DNA from 2 places in the Paramixta manurensis genome. Region 2 is predicted to be linked to the other one. Evidence: predicted binding sites of a transcription regulator. Region 2 holds the regulator's gene; the other holds the start of a gene.
What was found. The regulator Fur, encoded in region 2, represses iron uptake genes when iron is present. The targets are predictions, from matches to a motif close to ATAATAATGAGAACNACTATCAA.
Positions count from the first base shown of each region.

Region 1 (7,986 bases), 1.4 Mb from region 2:
TTAACGCACAGGCCAGTTCATCCTGCGCCAGTTGCTGCCAAATATAGTTCGGATGGCGCGGTAATTGTAAATGTGCGCCATTGCCCAGATGCGTCGACATCCGTGCCCCGGCCTCCACTGCCGTGATAATTTGCTCCGGCGTTGCCGCCGTATGCCCGAGCGAAACCACCACGCCCATTGCCGTCAGCGTGCGAATAAAATCCGGCGCGGTCGGCCATTCGGGAGATAAGGTCAATAAGGTAATGCGACCACCTGCTGCTGCCTGCCAGCGCCTAAACAGTTGCGCATCGGGCGCTTTAATATGCGCACGCGGATGGGCGCCGCGCGGCCCGTCTTCCGGTGATAAAAACGGCCCTTCCAGGTGGATGCCGCACACCGCGCGCGCCACCTCCGGATGTTCTTCACAGGCCTCGGCCAGCGTTTTCACCGCCTGCTCAATAACGTCGCTATCTGCGGTAATCACCGTCGGCATAAAGGTCGTCACGCCCTGACGCCACAGCTCCCGCGTCACTTGCGCCACCTCATCAACGCTAAACGGAAAATGGTTGAAATCGATGGCGGCGTAACCATTAACCTGTAAATCCACCAAACCCGGTGCGATCAGCGGCAATGCCGCCTGATCCGCCACCGGCTGGATGGCGCGGATCATTCCCTCCGCCACCCTGACCTCAATGGGTTGTAAGGTGCGATAGTGGCGTCCGCGTAGTGGTTGCTCAGGCATCCGCTAACTCCTGAAAGGCGTCGCTGTCGGTGTACAACGTGCAGCCCGCGTGCTGGCGCAAAATAGTGGAAGGGCACGCGGTGGTGATTGGTTGGCGCAACGTATCGGTTACCGCCTGGCGTTTATTCTTACCGGGCACCATACAAAACAGGCGTTGAGCGGACAACAGCGTGGGGATCGTCAGCGTCAGCGCATGGCGCGGCACTGCCGCCAGGGTTGAAAAGCAGCCATCGTTGACCTGCTGCTGGCGACAAACCGCATCCAGTTCCACCACCTTCATAACCTGCGGATCGGCGAAGTCCGCCACCGGCGGATCGTTAAACGCCAAATGACCATTTTCGCCGATGCCGAGACACACCATATCGATCGGCGCTACCGCCAGCAGATCGCTATAACGCTGAATGATCTGTTCAGGTTGGCCGGAGGCCGGGATCAAATGCACCTCGCCTGGCTGAACATCGCGAAATAAATGGGTGGTGAGATAGTGGCTAAATAACTGTTCTGCGCCCTCAGCCAGCCCAATGTATTCATCCATATGAAAGGCGCTCACTCGCGACCACTCAATATCCGGCGCCTGCCGCAATCGATCTAAAAACGCATTCTGCGACGGTGCGGCGGCAAACACGATCCGCACTTGCTGCTGGCTCGCGAGGCGCTGGCGCAGGTACGCCGCCGCTTCTTCAGCCGCCTGGTAACCTAATGCTTGCCGATCGGGAAACACTTTCACCTGTAACTTTTCATACTGTCGGTTTTGATACTGCGATTCCATCATTCGCTCCTCAAAAGTTATTTGCTCTCGGTGTGATAAGCCGAGACACCCGCTCCGCGAGGCGTGGGTGCCGGGCCATCCTGGTTGAGCGCGTTAAGTAACGTATCGACCTCCGGTGCCACCGGTGAGCGGCGCAACACGCCGCACAGCCAGAAAATCACCAGAGAGGAGAATACCGGTGCCGCCACAACGGTGGCGGTGCTCATACCCGGCAGCAAGAATTTGACGATAAAAAAAGTCGCCACACCGATAGCCCACGAGGCAATCGCTGCCGTCGCGCCGCATTTACGGAACCACGGCAATAGGCCCAGCAACATCGGAATGGAGATTGGCCCAACCAAGCCACCGAACCAGACGATCAACAAGGTGAGAACGCCGCCGAAACGCCCGGCATTTAAGGCAATTATCAGGGTAATAATGATAAACAGCGTGGTGGTGATCCGCGCCGCCAGCAGCGAGGGCGTGGCGTGTGAAAAACGTTTTGGGAACAACGCCGGTAAAATATCACGCGTGACCACCGCCGTAATGGCATTGGCATCCGATGAGGTCATTGACAGAGTATGGGTAAACATCGCGACCAGTACCAAACCGATCAATCCGTTCGGTAATAACGACATCGCCATCACCGAGTAGGAGCGGGACGGATCGGCTAAATCCGGAAACAGCAGTGGCGCGGCCCACATTGGATAAAATAGCACCAGCGGCCAGATTAAATACAGCGCCGCCGACAGCAGAGCGGCCTTGCGCGCCTGCTTACCGCCGGGCGACGCAATAAAACGTTGGGCGAGGTTCCAGGTTCCGCCGTTATAACTCAGGGTATAAATCACGAAATAGGCGAGGATAAAGCCCAGCGAATAGGGCTCCTGCACAATTACCGTGTGCTGCGCCGGCAGGTGATCCCAAATGTGTAGCAGTTGGCTAACGCCGCCTAAATGCACCGCCACCGCCACCACCATGACAATGGCGGCGATAAACTGCACCACAAACTGCCCAAAATCGTTACACGCATCGGCCCACAGCCCGCCCATCACCGAATAAAATAGGCTTAGCGCCCCTGCGATTAAAATGCCCATCAACGGATCGAAACCGGTAAACACGTTGATAATGATCGCAATCGCCGCCCATTTAGCCCCGACATCAAACACTTTCAGTATCACGCCGCTCCAGGCCAGCACTTGCTGAGTGGGAACGTTATAGCGGGTAGCGAGATATTCCATCGGCGACTCAATATTCATATGAATGCGTAGGCGCGCCCAGCGCGGCGCGAAAACTATCGCGCCAAACAACACCGCAATCGCAATCGGAAACGCCCACCAGAAATAGATGGTGATCCCCGCCTGGTACGCCACCGCCGCGTAAGCAACAAATACGGCGGCGCTATAACCCGACATATGGTGCGACACGCCGGAAAGCCACCACGGCATTTTACCGCCCGCGGCGAAAAAATCTTTGGTACTGCCTATCCGACGCATAGCCCAAAATGTAATCAAAACAATCATTAATGCGTACAGCGCCATCACGAGGTAATCAAGGAGATTCATAGCAGACTCCGGGACGAGAATGAATTGTAGCGGCCCGGTAAAGCCTGCGCTCCGGACCTGGTGTCTTCATTGCTTAACCTGAACGCCGTCCCTGACTGACTATTTTTTAATTAATCCTAACTAAGGATTAATTGACGTTAACACGTTACAATTGGTCAGTTTGTGATCGCTTTCGCTTTTTATCGGATGCCATGAAAGGAGATTAATGGGGCAAAAATCGCCGTGAGAGAGGCTCAGGCAGGAAGTGATACCTCATTTTTTTGCAGGAAACGCTGCGGCGTGGTGCCAAGTTGTTTGCGAAACATCGCGATAAATGCGCTGGTGCTTTGATAGCCCAACTCTGCCGACAACCGTTTAATCGACTGCCCCTGCGCCAGGTAACAAATAGCCTCCGCCAGACGCAGATTCTGCCGCCAACCGGCGAAACTGTGGCGGGTTTGCTCACGGAATATCCGCGCCAGCGTACGCTCACTGGCGCCAACCTTTTGCCCCCAGCAGGCCAGCGTTTCATTGTTAGCGGGCGCCTGGCATAACGCATCGCACACCGTGCGCGCCCGGCGATCGAGAGGAAAAACAATCTGGCAGACGCGGGCGGGCGGCACCCAGGATAATTCGTTATACAGCAGCGCGGTAAGCGCCTCATGCCGCGCCACGCCATGAGGTAAAGGCGCAACCACCAGTTCCTCAACCAAAGCCTGCAATAAGGGCGTGACCTGTAGACAACGAAAATCGGTACTGTACTGGCGGGAAGCGTCAGCGGTTAAATACACATTACTGGTGGTAACAGGGTTTATGGCATACAGTTGGTGAGGGATACCTCCCGGCAGCCATAATGCCTGGAACGGCGCCAGTATCCACACCTGTTGTTCGGTCTGGATGCGTACTACCCCGGCGGTAGTAAAGATTAACTGCCCCTGTTCATGGGCGTGCCACGGCTCGGTGCTACCGGCGCCATAGGTTAACAGCCGTACGCCAGCGATCGCCCCTTCAGGCGGAAGGGAATGGCGTAACGCTTTGGGATGCCAGTGATTTTCCATCGTATATCGTCTTCCCGTTAATCATCGTCAGAATTCAGTAACGACCTGTATTTAGCTACAAAACAGACAACCTCTGTCTGGATCACGCTATTCCCCACCAAAGTATCGCCATCATCATAGTGTCCCGGCTGCATTTTTAAAAGGGAATGATTATCATTTTTATCCTCATTTTAATAATACCAGGATTTCATGGGGAAACTATGAAACAGGCTCGGGACATTTTTCAGGGAATTACAGCGCAGGCCGCTTTGCTGGCCACCGTTATCGGTAGCGCATCACCTATGGCAAACGCAGCGGAAAACAGCAGTGCGCCGCCAGCGGAATCCACCATGGTGGTCAATGCGAATACACAGCAAACCACCGAAGATGAAGGCAACGCGGTCGCCCATGTTTCTGCCGCCGCCACAAAGACAGCGACACCGCTGATTGAAACGCCGCAAAGCGTCTCGGTAGTAACGCAAGCGCAAATCGCCACCCAAGCGGCAAAAACTATTCCGCAGGCGGTGCGCTACCTCGCCGGGGTTTCCGCCGAAAGCAGTGGGCCGGATACCCGTTTCGATACTATCTATGTGCGCGGTTTCGAAGCGGACGAATACCTGGATGGCCTGCGTCTGCCGCGCGAAGCATACTGGTCGCGCCCGGCCTGGGATCCCTATCTGTTATCACGGATTGAAGTGGTGAAAGGCCCCTCGTCGGTATTATATGGCCAGGCCAATCCGGGCGGCATTGTAAACCTGGTCAGCAAAAAACCGGAGGCGCAGCCTGGCGGTGAAGTTTATCTCAGCGCCGGTAATTACCATCAGTTTGGTACAGGCTTTGATGTCACCGGCCCATTGGACGATAACCATCAACTGCTGGGGCGCGTCAGCGGGACTTTCTTTAACACCCAGACGCAGGTTGACCATTCGCGCTATCAACACTTTGATATCGCGCCTTCCCTCACCTGGCAGCCAGATGCGGATACCTCGCTGACCGTGTTGGCGCAGTTGCGCCGCGATCCGGATTCCGGCTTCTTTAACCAACAGCCGGTGGTAGGCACGCTGGTCCATAATCCGAATGGCCATATTTCCACCCATTTCTATGGTGGTCAGCCGGGGCTCGACACATACTCACGCAATCAGGGCAGTATCGGCTACCAGTTTGAACATCGCTTTAATGATTTAGTCACCGTTCGTCAGAATCTGCGTTATCTCAGCTCGTCCGCCGACTACAAGATGGTGTATCCCATCGGCGTAGTACCGAATGCGCCGCTGGTTAATCGCGCCTCAATGAATCTGACAGAAACGATGAGTAACATCGCGCTGGATAACCAATCGGAATGGCATTTTGCTACCGGCCCGCTGAACCATACGGTATTAGCAGGCGTGGACTATATGCACACCTCGATCCGTTCCAACGCCGGTTATGGTGATGCCAGCCCGATCAACTACCTCGATCCGGATTACAGTACGCCGGTCACCCTGCCAGACTTCACCAGCCGCACCCACTCCACCATGGCGCAAACCGGCGCTTATCTTCAGGACCAGCTCAAATGGGACCGTTGGGTGATGAACCTCGGCGGACGGTTTGACTATGCCAAAACCAATGTGCGTGACCTGGTTGCCAGCAGTAATAGCCAGCAAAACGACCATGCCACCACCGGGCGCGCGGCGTTGCTGTATCATTTTGATAATGGCCTGGCGCCGTATATCAGCTACTCGACATCGTTTGTGCCCACCAGCGGCAGTGATTTCAACGGTAACGCCTTTAAACCAACCAAAGGCAAACAGTCGGAAATCGGCCTGAAATACGATCCATTGGGGCTGGATGCGCTGTTTACCGTCGCGCTGTTCGATTTGCGCGAAACCAATGTTGCCACCGCCGACCTTGAGCATCTCAACTATTCAGTGCAAACCGGTGAAATCCGCAGTAAAGGGGTCGAACTGGAAGGCAAAATTAACCTCACGCCAGATTGGCTGGTGCTGGCTTCCTATGCCTATACCGATCCGGAAGTGGTGCAGTCGAATAACGGTGATAAGGGCAATGATCCGGTGGCGATCTCCCGCAATAGCGCACGGCTATGGAGTGAGTACTCCCTACACGGCGCACTGGACGGGCTGAAAGTCGGCGGCGGCGCGCGTTATATCGGCACCAGCTACGCCAATCGCGCCAATACGCTCAAAGTGCCAGCCGCAACCGTATATGACGCAATGGTCAGTTATCGCTGGCGGCAGTGGCAAATGGCGCTGAATGCTGAAAACTTAACCAATAAAGTCTATTTAGCATCATGTCAGGATAACGGCTGTGAATATGCAATTAAGCGCCAATACGTCGCGACGTTGAGCTATCAATGGTAGGTCTGCTTTGAGGCTTTCACGGCGTAGTTTGCTGCAATTGGCCTTGACGCTGCCGCTGGCAGGCGGCGTTAAGGCCGCTTTGCCGCCGCAGCGTATCGCGGTATTGGATTGGGGGTTGACGGAGCTACTCTTATCGCTCGGCGTCACGCCGTTAGCGGTTTCCGCGCCGCAATGGTATCGCCAGTTAATTGGCCTGCCGACGCTCCCTGCTCAGGTACAGGATATTGGGCTGTTATTTCAGCCCAACCTTGAGGCGTTGTACGGGTTAAAACCCGATCTGATTATTATCACTCCCGCCCATGCGATGAGTAAGCCGATGCTGGAAGCCATCGCGCCAACCCTCACTCTGGCAACCGGGCGGCTGGCCAGTTTTTATGCCAGTTGCGACAAGCTGGCGACCCGGTTGGCATTAAAACCGCAAGCCGCGCGGCTACGGGCCGGATTGGATCAGCAACTGTTGCATACTCAAGACGCGCTGCGCCAACAGGCCGCGACACCCTGTTATCTCGCCTCACCGGTAGATGATTTACACATCCGTCTGTATGGCGAAAACAGTTTTTTTAATGATGTGATGCAGCGTGTCGGGTTAACCAATGCCTGGCGTGGCGCGGTTAACGCACAAGGGGAAGCGCAGGTTGAAATTCAACAAATTGCCGGCTCGCAGCACGCCCGGCTGCTGATCATGCCTGCGCCGGGGCAGTCACCCGCAGCGTTGCGCGGCTGGACACAGAGCCGTTTGTGGCGCGCCCTCCCGCTCACTCGTTGTCCGCAACGGATAGTGCTGCCGCATGCGATTAGCGAAAGCGGGGCATTACTCAGTGCGCAACGCTTCGCCCATGACCTTGAAACGACGCTAACCACACTTTCCGGAGCGCATTGTGATTAATTTTTCCGCCCGGCGCTCTCCGTTGGCGTTAACCGCCGCGTTATGGCTGTGCTGTTTACCGATCGCGCTACATACGCTGGCGCATAATGTCTCGCTGGCGCACGGTATCGACTTGCTGTTTTCCGCGCCGGATGCCCGTAGTGCGCCTTCGATAATTCTGCACGATATGTGGTTACCGCGTCAGTGTATGGCAATCCTGAGCGGTGCTGTGCTGGCGCTGTGTGGCTGGATAATGCAACGGGCGTTGGGCAATCCGCTGGCGGAACCGATCACGTTGGGAATTACCAGCGGCGCGACGCTGGCGTTGAGCCTGGCCGCCACTTGGTTTCCGGAGTGGTTGTTTAGCGCGAAAACCGCGCTGGTGCTAACCGGCGAGTTGTGCGCACTGGCAGGCGTATTCCTGCTTGCCCGCCGCCAACAGTTAGCGCCGCTGGCACTCATTCTCGCTGGCCTGTTAATCAATCTATATTGCGGCGCACTCTCACTGTTACTGGCGATTATTCACGATCGTTTTCTGCTATCGGTACTGATTTGGGGCGGTGGTTCGCTAATCCAGAAAGACTGGCAGACGGTACTTTGGCTGTTGCCGCGCCTGGCTGTCTGCCTGGCGATATTACTCGGCATGCTGCGCCAACTGGAGCTATTGCGTCTGCAGGATGGAATGACGCGTAGCCTTGGCGCCTCGCCAGTGGTGAT
Region 1 is NZ_CP054212.1:54,656-62,641, reverse strand. Features, by position in the region: gene PMPD1_RS00285 (N-acetylglucosamine-6-phosphate deacetylase) at 1-721, opposite strand, end outside; gene PMPD1_RS00280 (6-phosphogluconolactonase) at 714-1,493, opposite strand; gene PMPD1_RS00275 (sodium:solute symporter family transporter) at 1,508-3,031, opposite strand; gene PMPD1_RS00270 (AraC family transcriptional regulator) at 3,265-4,068, opposite strand; gene PMPD1_RS00265 (TonB-dependent siderophore receptor) at 4,269-6,404, shown strand; gene PMPD1_RS00260 (ABC transporter substrate-binding protein) at 6,412-7,290, shown strand; gene fhuB (Fe(3+)-hydroxamate ABC transporter permease FhuB) at 7,283-7,986, shown strand, end outside.
Region 1: the regulator Fur is predicted to act here: its motif matches at 4,209-4,231, upstream of PMPD1_RS00265 (TonB-dependent siderophore receptor).

Region 2 (7,986 bases):
GCTGTGTACGCTGGAGTTCCAGGATAACCGTCGTTTATACGATTGGGTGCTGGACAATATCACCATTCCGGTTCATCCGCGCCAGTACGAGTTTTCGCGTTTGAATCTTGAGTACGCCATCATGTCGAAGCGTAAGCTGAATCTGTTGGTTAGCGAAAAGATTGTCGAAGGGTGGGACGATCCACGGATGTTGACGGTGTCCGGCTTGCGTCGTCGCGGTTATACCGCCGCGTCAATCCGCGAATTTTGCCGTCGCATCGGCGTGACGAAGCAGGACAACATTGTCGAGATGGCGTCTCTTGAATCTTGTATTCGCGATGATTTGAATGAAAATGCGCCGCGCGCCATGGCGGTGCTTGACCCGCTGAAAGTGGTGATTGAAAACCTGCCCGCCGGGCATGAAGAAATCATTACGATGCCGAACCATCCTAACAAACCGGAGATGGGCACACGCGACGTGCCTTTTAGCCGCGAGATCTATATTGATCGTGCAGATTTCCGTGAAGAGGCGAACAAGCAGTATAAACGCCTGGTGATGGGGAAAGAGGTTCGTCTGCGTAATGCGTATGTCATTAAAGCTGAGCGGGTAGCGAAAGACGAAGCGGGCAATATTACTTGCCTGTACTGCACCTGTGATGTGGATACCTTGAGTAAAGATCCGGCTGATGGTCGTAAAGTGAAAGGGGTTATTCACTGGGTTTCCGCAGAGCATGCGCTACCGGCGGAATTCCGTCTTTACGATCGGCTCTTCAGCGTACCAAATCCGGCCGCCGCTGAGGATTTTCTGGCGACGATTAACCCGGAATCACTGGTCATCCGGCAGGGTTTTGTTGAGCCTGGTATGCGTAATGCCGTGGCCGGAAGCCCGTTCCAGTTTGAACGTGAAGGCTATTTTTGTGCCGATAGCGTGTATTCTTCACCGTCAGCGCTGGTCTTTAACCGCACGGTTGGCTTACGTGATACGTGGGCGAAAATCGGCGCATAAGGCTTTATCCCCCAGCAGTCATAAAAGAGCGGATATTTTCGCTCTTTTTTTATGATTTTTTAAGACGAAAAATAACTCAGTTTTATTTCCCTCCTTGATTCTGCATTTTTGCCAACCATAAACTTTAAACCCCGCTTCCACTATTACGTAGTAACGTTAGTTAATTGATTAACTTGCTAATAATTATGATTTTTATGGTTAATCGCGTTATGTGCGCCCCATCATAAAACTGTGTTAAAAATAGACAATAATATTGATAATTCGCGACGCGAAAAATAGGATTCTGATGAAGATTAGCCGCAAGGGGTGTGGTTAAGCATGGAGCAAAGAGGGATTTTATGGCGAGGTTACAGGGGATACGGAAAACATCAGGGCTGGCGATTATCGGCATTAGCGCTTTCTCCGGGATGTCATGCATGCCGGAGGCGCGGGCAGAGGGGTTTATTGACGATGCGTCGCTCAACGGTGGCATCTACTACTGGCAGCGACAGCGAGAGCGTAAAGATAAGGATCCGGGCAGTAAAGATTACGGTCAATATCAGACCAATCTTCATCATTCGACGTTTAACGGGAGTCTGGACTTTAGTTCCGGTTTTGCCGGTGACTTGGTGGGGCTGGATTTGGCCGCCTTTGGCGCACTTGAGTTGTCTAGTCATGGGCCAGCCGCGCCCAATGAGATTGGTTTTAGCGAATCAAAAACACGGTGGGATGAGCGTTGGCGCGGTGATAAAAACGGCGCCAGCATCTATAAAGCGGCAATAAAATTTCATGTTGGCGACTATTGGCTGCGTGGAGGTTATCTCCAGCCAACCGGTCAAACCTTACTAGCGCCGCACTGGAGCTTTTTACCGGGCAGTTATCGTGGTTTTGAAACCGGCCTGTCACACGATTTTGGCGATGCCGGGGTGCTTTCTCTGTCGTATATGTGGGCGGATGAATATAAAGCGCCGTGGTATCGCAATATGTATAACTTTCGCCAGGCCGACGGGGTAACCGGCATTAGTTATTTGCACTCTATTGGCGCTAAGTATGATTTTGGTCATGACCTGGTGTTGGAAGCGGCATTCGGGCAAGCCGAAAGTTATATGGACCAATATTTCGCGAAAATTTCCAATGCATTCTCACTGGCCGGTCATGATTTGCGTACCAGCTATCAGTTTTACGGCGCACAAGATAAACAACACGGCGGCGTCTCCAACGCTAATGACGTGTATGACGGTTTAGCCTGGTTGCAGGCGTTGACCTTTGGTTATACCCACGGGCCTTTTGATTTCCGGGTGGAAGGAACATGGGTGAAAGCGGAAGGTAATCAGGGGTTTTTTCTGCAACGTATGACGCCAGGCTACGCCACCTCCAACGGTCGGCTGGACATTTGGTGGGATTCACGTTCCGACTGGAATGCAAATGGCGAAAAAGCCGTGTTCGCCGGTGTGTTGTATGACCTGGTAGGCTGGAGCTTGCCGGGCGTGTCGCTAGGCGCTTCGTGGGCATATGGTTGGGGTGCCAAACCCGCCAATAATCCAGGTTATGACCAACATACCCGTTTACGTGAGTCGGCCTGGAACCTGGATTTGCTGTATACGGTGCAGCAAGGCCGCGCTAAAGGCACCCTATTCAAGTTGCACTTTACCCGTTATGACAACCATACCGATATCCCCAGTTGGGGAGGCGGTTACGGCAATATTTTTCAGGACGAAAAGGACGTGAAATTTATGGTCATCGCACCGTTCACGCTGTTTTGATTCACCCGGCGGCCGGAGGGCTGTCTGTAAACCACAACCGGATTAGTGAAATGAAAAAAATATTTCCCCTTGTAATCAGCATGATGTCGCTTTGTGCCTGTGTGCAGAGCGGCCCGGTATCGACCACTGAAACGGTGCCATCAATAGACTATCAGCGTTGTCTGGATGCGGAAAAAATGGGCGGTGGGGATGTGATTGAAACACGCTGCGGCAAACTTCAGCATGAAATAGCACCAACGGATCACGAATAAACAAGGAGTGTCTATGAACAGGTTTACCCCGAGCTTTCTCGCCAGCACGCTGCTGGTGGTAATGGGCAATCACGCCGCGCGAGCGGACCAGCAAGTTGTTGATCAAATCAGTCGCTTCGGCGTGAAATATGCGGTGACGGATAACCACGCCGCGCAGCATGGCGTCGATTGTGCGGCGCTTGGCGCAGATTGGGCTTCCTGTAATCGGGCGACAATTACGCTCACTAATCCGGGGGAGGCGGTAACCAGTAACGATTGGGCTATCTATATGTCCAATGTTCACCAAACGCTTAAAGTCGAAGACGAACGGTTCCGCATGGTACACATTGTCGGGGACTTAACACGTCTCGAACCGACGGATAAATTTACCGGTTTCGCCGCACACGAATCGGTTGAAATCCCAATCGTTAATGAATATTGGCAGCTCTTTATTACCGATATAATGCCGCGCTGGTATGTCACGTCCGGTGAGGCGCAACCGAAAATGATCACCAGTACCGATACTGAAGATTTGACGGCTTTCGTCGCCCCTTTCGGCACGCAGTGGAAACGTACCGTAGAGGATAAAAATGTTCTGATGACAGCAACAAGCCGCTTTGAAAAAAATAGCGACCTCTCTTTACTGACACCGGCATCTTTGCGCGGGCAAATTGTTCCCACGCCAATCCAGGCACAGGTTTTCGCTGAAGATGCCGACCTTTCCGCAGGCATTAAGTTGGATCTATCCGGCTTGCCGGATGCGCAAGCGGAGGCCATCCGGCAACGTTTTCGCCTGTTGGGAATTAAAGAGCAGCCGAATGGCTATCCGATTATCGCTCGAATTAATGCCGGGGCATTAGACAAAGCGGCAAGCGTTTCCGGCGGGTATCGGTTAACTATCGGCAAAGCAAAGGCCGACGTGACAGGGTATGATCGGAGCGGTGTGTTTTATGGTTTGCAGTCTATCCTTTCGCTGCTGCCCGCTAGCGGCGAGGGTAAAATAGCTACGCTTGCGGTAACCGATGCCCCCCGTTTTGCTTATCGCGGCGCGTTTTTAGATGTGGCGAGAAATTTCCATAGCAAAGCGGCGGTGCTGCGTATGCTTGATCAAATGGCTGCGTGGAAAATGAACAAATTCCACTTCCACTTGACCGATGATGAGGGTTGGCGTGTCGAAATCGCTGGGTTACCTGAGTTGACCGGCGTGGGCGCCAGGCGGTGCCATGATCTGAGCGAGCAGCATTGTTTGCTGCCGCAGCTAGGTTCCGGCCCATTTAGCAATAATAACGGTAGCGGTTTTTTTAGCCGTGCCGATTATATTGAAATCGTGAAATATGCCGCGGCGCGTAATATCGAGGTGATTCCGGAAGTGGATATGCCCGCGCACGCGCGTGCGGCGGTGGTTTCAATGGAGGCACGCTATCATCGCCTAATGGAAAAGGGGGACGCCAGTGCAGCGTCGGAATACCGACTGGTCGATCCCACGGATAGTTCCAACACCACCTCGGTGCAATTGTACGATCGCACCAGCTACCTCAATCCTTGTCTCGACTCTTCTCTCCGTTTTACCGATAAAGTCATTAGTGAAATACAGGCGATGCATCTTGCAGCTGGTCAGCCGCTTAAAACCTGGCACTTTGGTGGAGACGAAGCGAAAAATATTCGGCTCGGCGCCGGATATTCCGACCGCGCTAAACCGGTGACGGGAACCGGGCTACGAACGATGGATGAAGAAGATAAGCCATGGGCTAAATCTCTGGCATGTCAAAAATTGATTAGCGAGGGGAAAGTTAGCGATCTGGCGCATCTTCCCAGTTCTTTTGCATTAAAAGTCAGCAAGTTGGTGAAAGCGCACGGTATCGACAGCATGCAGGCCTGGCAGGATGGCCTGAAAGATGCCAAAGATGCAGGCGCTTTTTCTACTGCGCAGGTCAGAGTGAATTTTTGGGACACGCTCTATTGGGGAGGCTTTGACACCGCTAATGATTGGGCAAACAAAGGTTACCAAGTGGTGCTTTCCAACCCGGATTACCTCTATATGGATTTCCCTTCGGAGGTTAACCCGCTAGAGCGCGGTTATTACTGGGGAACGCGTTTTACCGATGAGCGTAAAATGTTCTCCTTCGCACCGAATAATTTGCCGCAAAATGCCGAAACCTCTGTTGATCGCGACGGGAATACGTTTAGTGCAAAATCAGATAAAGCCTGGCTTGGCGCTTATGGTATTTCAGCTCAGTTATGGAGTGAGACGGTGCGCACAGACAGTAATATGGAGTATATGATTTTTCCGCGTCTCTTCACTGCTGCCGAGCGTGGCTGGCATCGGGCATCCTGGGAACAGGATTATCAGGCAGGGAAAGAGTATGTCGGCGGCGAAACGCGTTATGTGGATAGCCAGGCATTACTCACTGACTGGCAGCGTTTTGCCAATCTGTTAGGGCAACGTGAGCTGGCGAAGCTCGATCTTGCCGGCGTGTCTTACCGTCTTCCGGTGCCGGGCGCGCGTATTGTCAACGGCGTTCTCGAAGCGAACCTGGCGCTGCCGGGATTAACGATTGAATACAGCCTGGATGAGGGAAAAAGCTGGCAGCGGTATGACAACGGCTCACGGCCAAATGTGAGCGGGAAAGTTTCAGTTCGCTCCGTCAGCCCGGATGGTAAACGCGTCAGTCGCGTAGAAGCGCTTTAATTAACCACAAAAAAACCGGTGCATCATGGCACCGGTTTTTTATGGCAGAAAACAGATTACTGATCGTGAAGTGTTTCGTCTTCACGGCAATCGCCCAACGCACAATGTCCATAGAGATAAAGACTGTGGTTGGTCAATTTAATGCCATGACGCGTGGCGATCTCACGCTGACGAGATTCGATAGATTCATCACTAAATTCGATGACCTTGCCACAATCCAGGCAAATAAGGTGATCGTGATGATGTTGTTGAGTGAGTTCGAACACGGACTTGCCGCCTTCGAAGTTATGCCGGGTTACGATACCCGCGTCATCAAACTGGTTCAGAACGCGATAAACCGTAGCCAGACCGATCTCTTCGCCCATATCAATCAGGCGCTTATACAAATCTTCCGCACTGACATGATGGCTCTCTGGTTCCTGAAGCACTTCCAGAATCTTCAAGCGAGGAAGCGTGACTTTCAGGCCGGCCTTCTTTAATGCGGTATTGTTGTCAGTCATGCGGATATTGTCCTGTTACTTTGCTAGTCACTATGTGGCTGAAAAGCCCTGAACATCGGTCGACGCTGAATCTAATTGCGTCTCATTATAGAACTGATGAACCGAAATGAAAACAGTAGGGTAAGCGTGAAACCGCTAATGGATGTAAGGAGAAGTATCGCTACGTCCTGAGAAGTTCATGCCTGTATTATGCCGCGTTAACATTTCGCTTAAGCTCATCCTTACCTCTAACAGATGAGAAAGCGGATTGACCGATGGAGATATTCTACAGATCTGAGGCCAAAAGTTACAAATATGTATCTATTATTTCTATAGGAAAAACCACACATTCAATGTGAGCCAGCGCCCACATTGAACGCTTAACGTTACGCTTCGATGATTTCTTTCAAATGAAGCTCGTTAAAAATCTGTTTTACCCACGCGTCAACGCGTTCATTGGTCAATTCAGGCTGACGATCTTCATCAATCGCGAGGCCGAGGAAGTGTTTATCATCCGCCAACCCTTTTGACGCTTCAAAATGGTAACCCTCGGTAGGCCAGTGGCCGACAATTACCGCACCGTTCGGCTCAATAATGTCGCGGATAGTCCCCATCGCGTCACAGAAGTATTCAGCGTAATCCTCCTGATCGCCACAGCCAAACAGCGCGACCAACTTGCCGTTAAAGTCAATTTCTTCAAGCGTTGGGAAGAAATCATCCCAATCACACTGGGCTTCGCCATAATACCAGGTTGGAATACCCAGTAGTAAAATATCAAAGGCTTCAAGATCTTCTTTGCTGCTCTTGGCGATGTCATGCACGTCGGCAACGTCTTTGCCGAGTTGCTTCTGGATCATTTTTGCAATGTTTTCCGTGTTGCCCGTATCGCTGCCAAAGAAAATGCCTACGATTGCCATGAGTTTAATAACCTCTTGAAACTTAAAAATATGGTGATTGCTATTGGTACGCAGTTATCGGCAATAATAGCAGACAGAGCGTGGGCGCGGAACTTGTAAAGCCGCTGCATTTGTCGCTTTGTGCGATTACGCCATCCGGCGGCGGTTATGCGTCGGTAACCTGTAGCTGCGCTAAAATCATCTCTTCAATCAATTCGCTGCGGCTCATATTACGTTGTTCGGCGAGTGAATTTAACGCGTCCACCGCTTCATGATTCATTTTCAGTTCGACACGGCGTAAGCCGCGTACTTTGTCACGCTTTAACTGATTACGCTTATTGATTCGTAGCTGCTCATCACGCGTGAGCGGATTGGTTTTAGGGCGCCCAGGCCGACGTTCATCTGCGAACAAGTCTGGCGTGGTGCGATCCGTTTGTTCTTTTGCCATAGAATAGATAGTGATACTGGCCAGACCGCGCGCCTGTTGTTGCGCGGATTGTGACTAAATGAGCCGGTTTGCTGCCGAAATAAAGGCGGCAAAATTTTAGCGCGCCATCATACCCTGGCAAAAGTCGTTGCGACAAACATTTCACAGTTTCAATAACACTTTGCTATTAAACGGTTAAAAAACGTTGGATGGCGCGCAAAACCGCATCCGGTTTCTCTGCGTGAACCCAGTGACCGGCACCGGCAATAACATGCGCTTTTGCCTGCGGAAACTGGCTTAATAATGCGGAACGGTGGCTATCATCGAGGTAGGGCGAATTGCCGCCGCGGATGAACAGGGCCGGGTGCGGCCAGGCCGGGATCGGTTCCCAACCGGAAAGGCTCGGGTAGTTGTTCCAAAGCGCCGGTACGTTAAAACGCCACTCTCCTTCATGGAAGGACTTCAGTAAAAACTGAATAATCCCTTCTTCTTCTATATGCTCGCGCATTTTCTCTGCCGCCTGACTGCGTGAGGTGAT
Region 2 is NZ_CP054212.1:1,486,958-1,494,943, forward strand. Features, by position in the region: gene glnS (glutamine--tRNA ligase) at 1-985, shown strand, start outside; gene chiP (chitoporin ChiP) at 1,324-2,727, shown strand; gene chiQ (ChiQ/YbfN family lipoprotein) at 2,778-2,978, shown strand; gene PMPD1_RS07280 (beta-N-acetylhexosaminidase) at 2,992-5,646, shown strand; gene fur (ferric iron uptake transcriptional regulator) at 5,703-6,146, opposite strand; gene fldA (flavodoxin FldA) at 6,512-7,042, opposite strand; gene ybfE (LexA regulated protein) at 7,188-7,469, opposite strand; gene ybfF (esterase) at 7,636-7,986, opposite strand, start outside.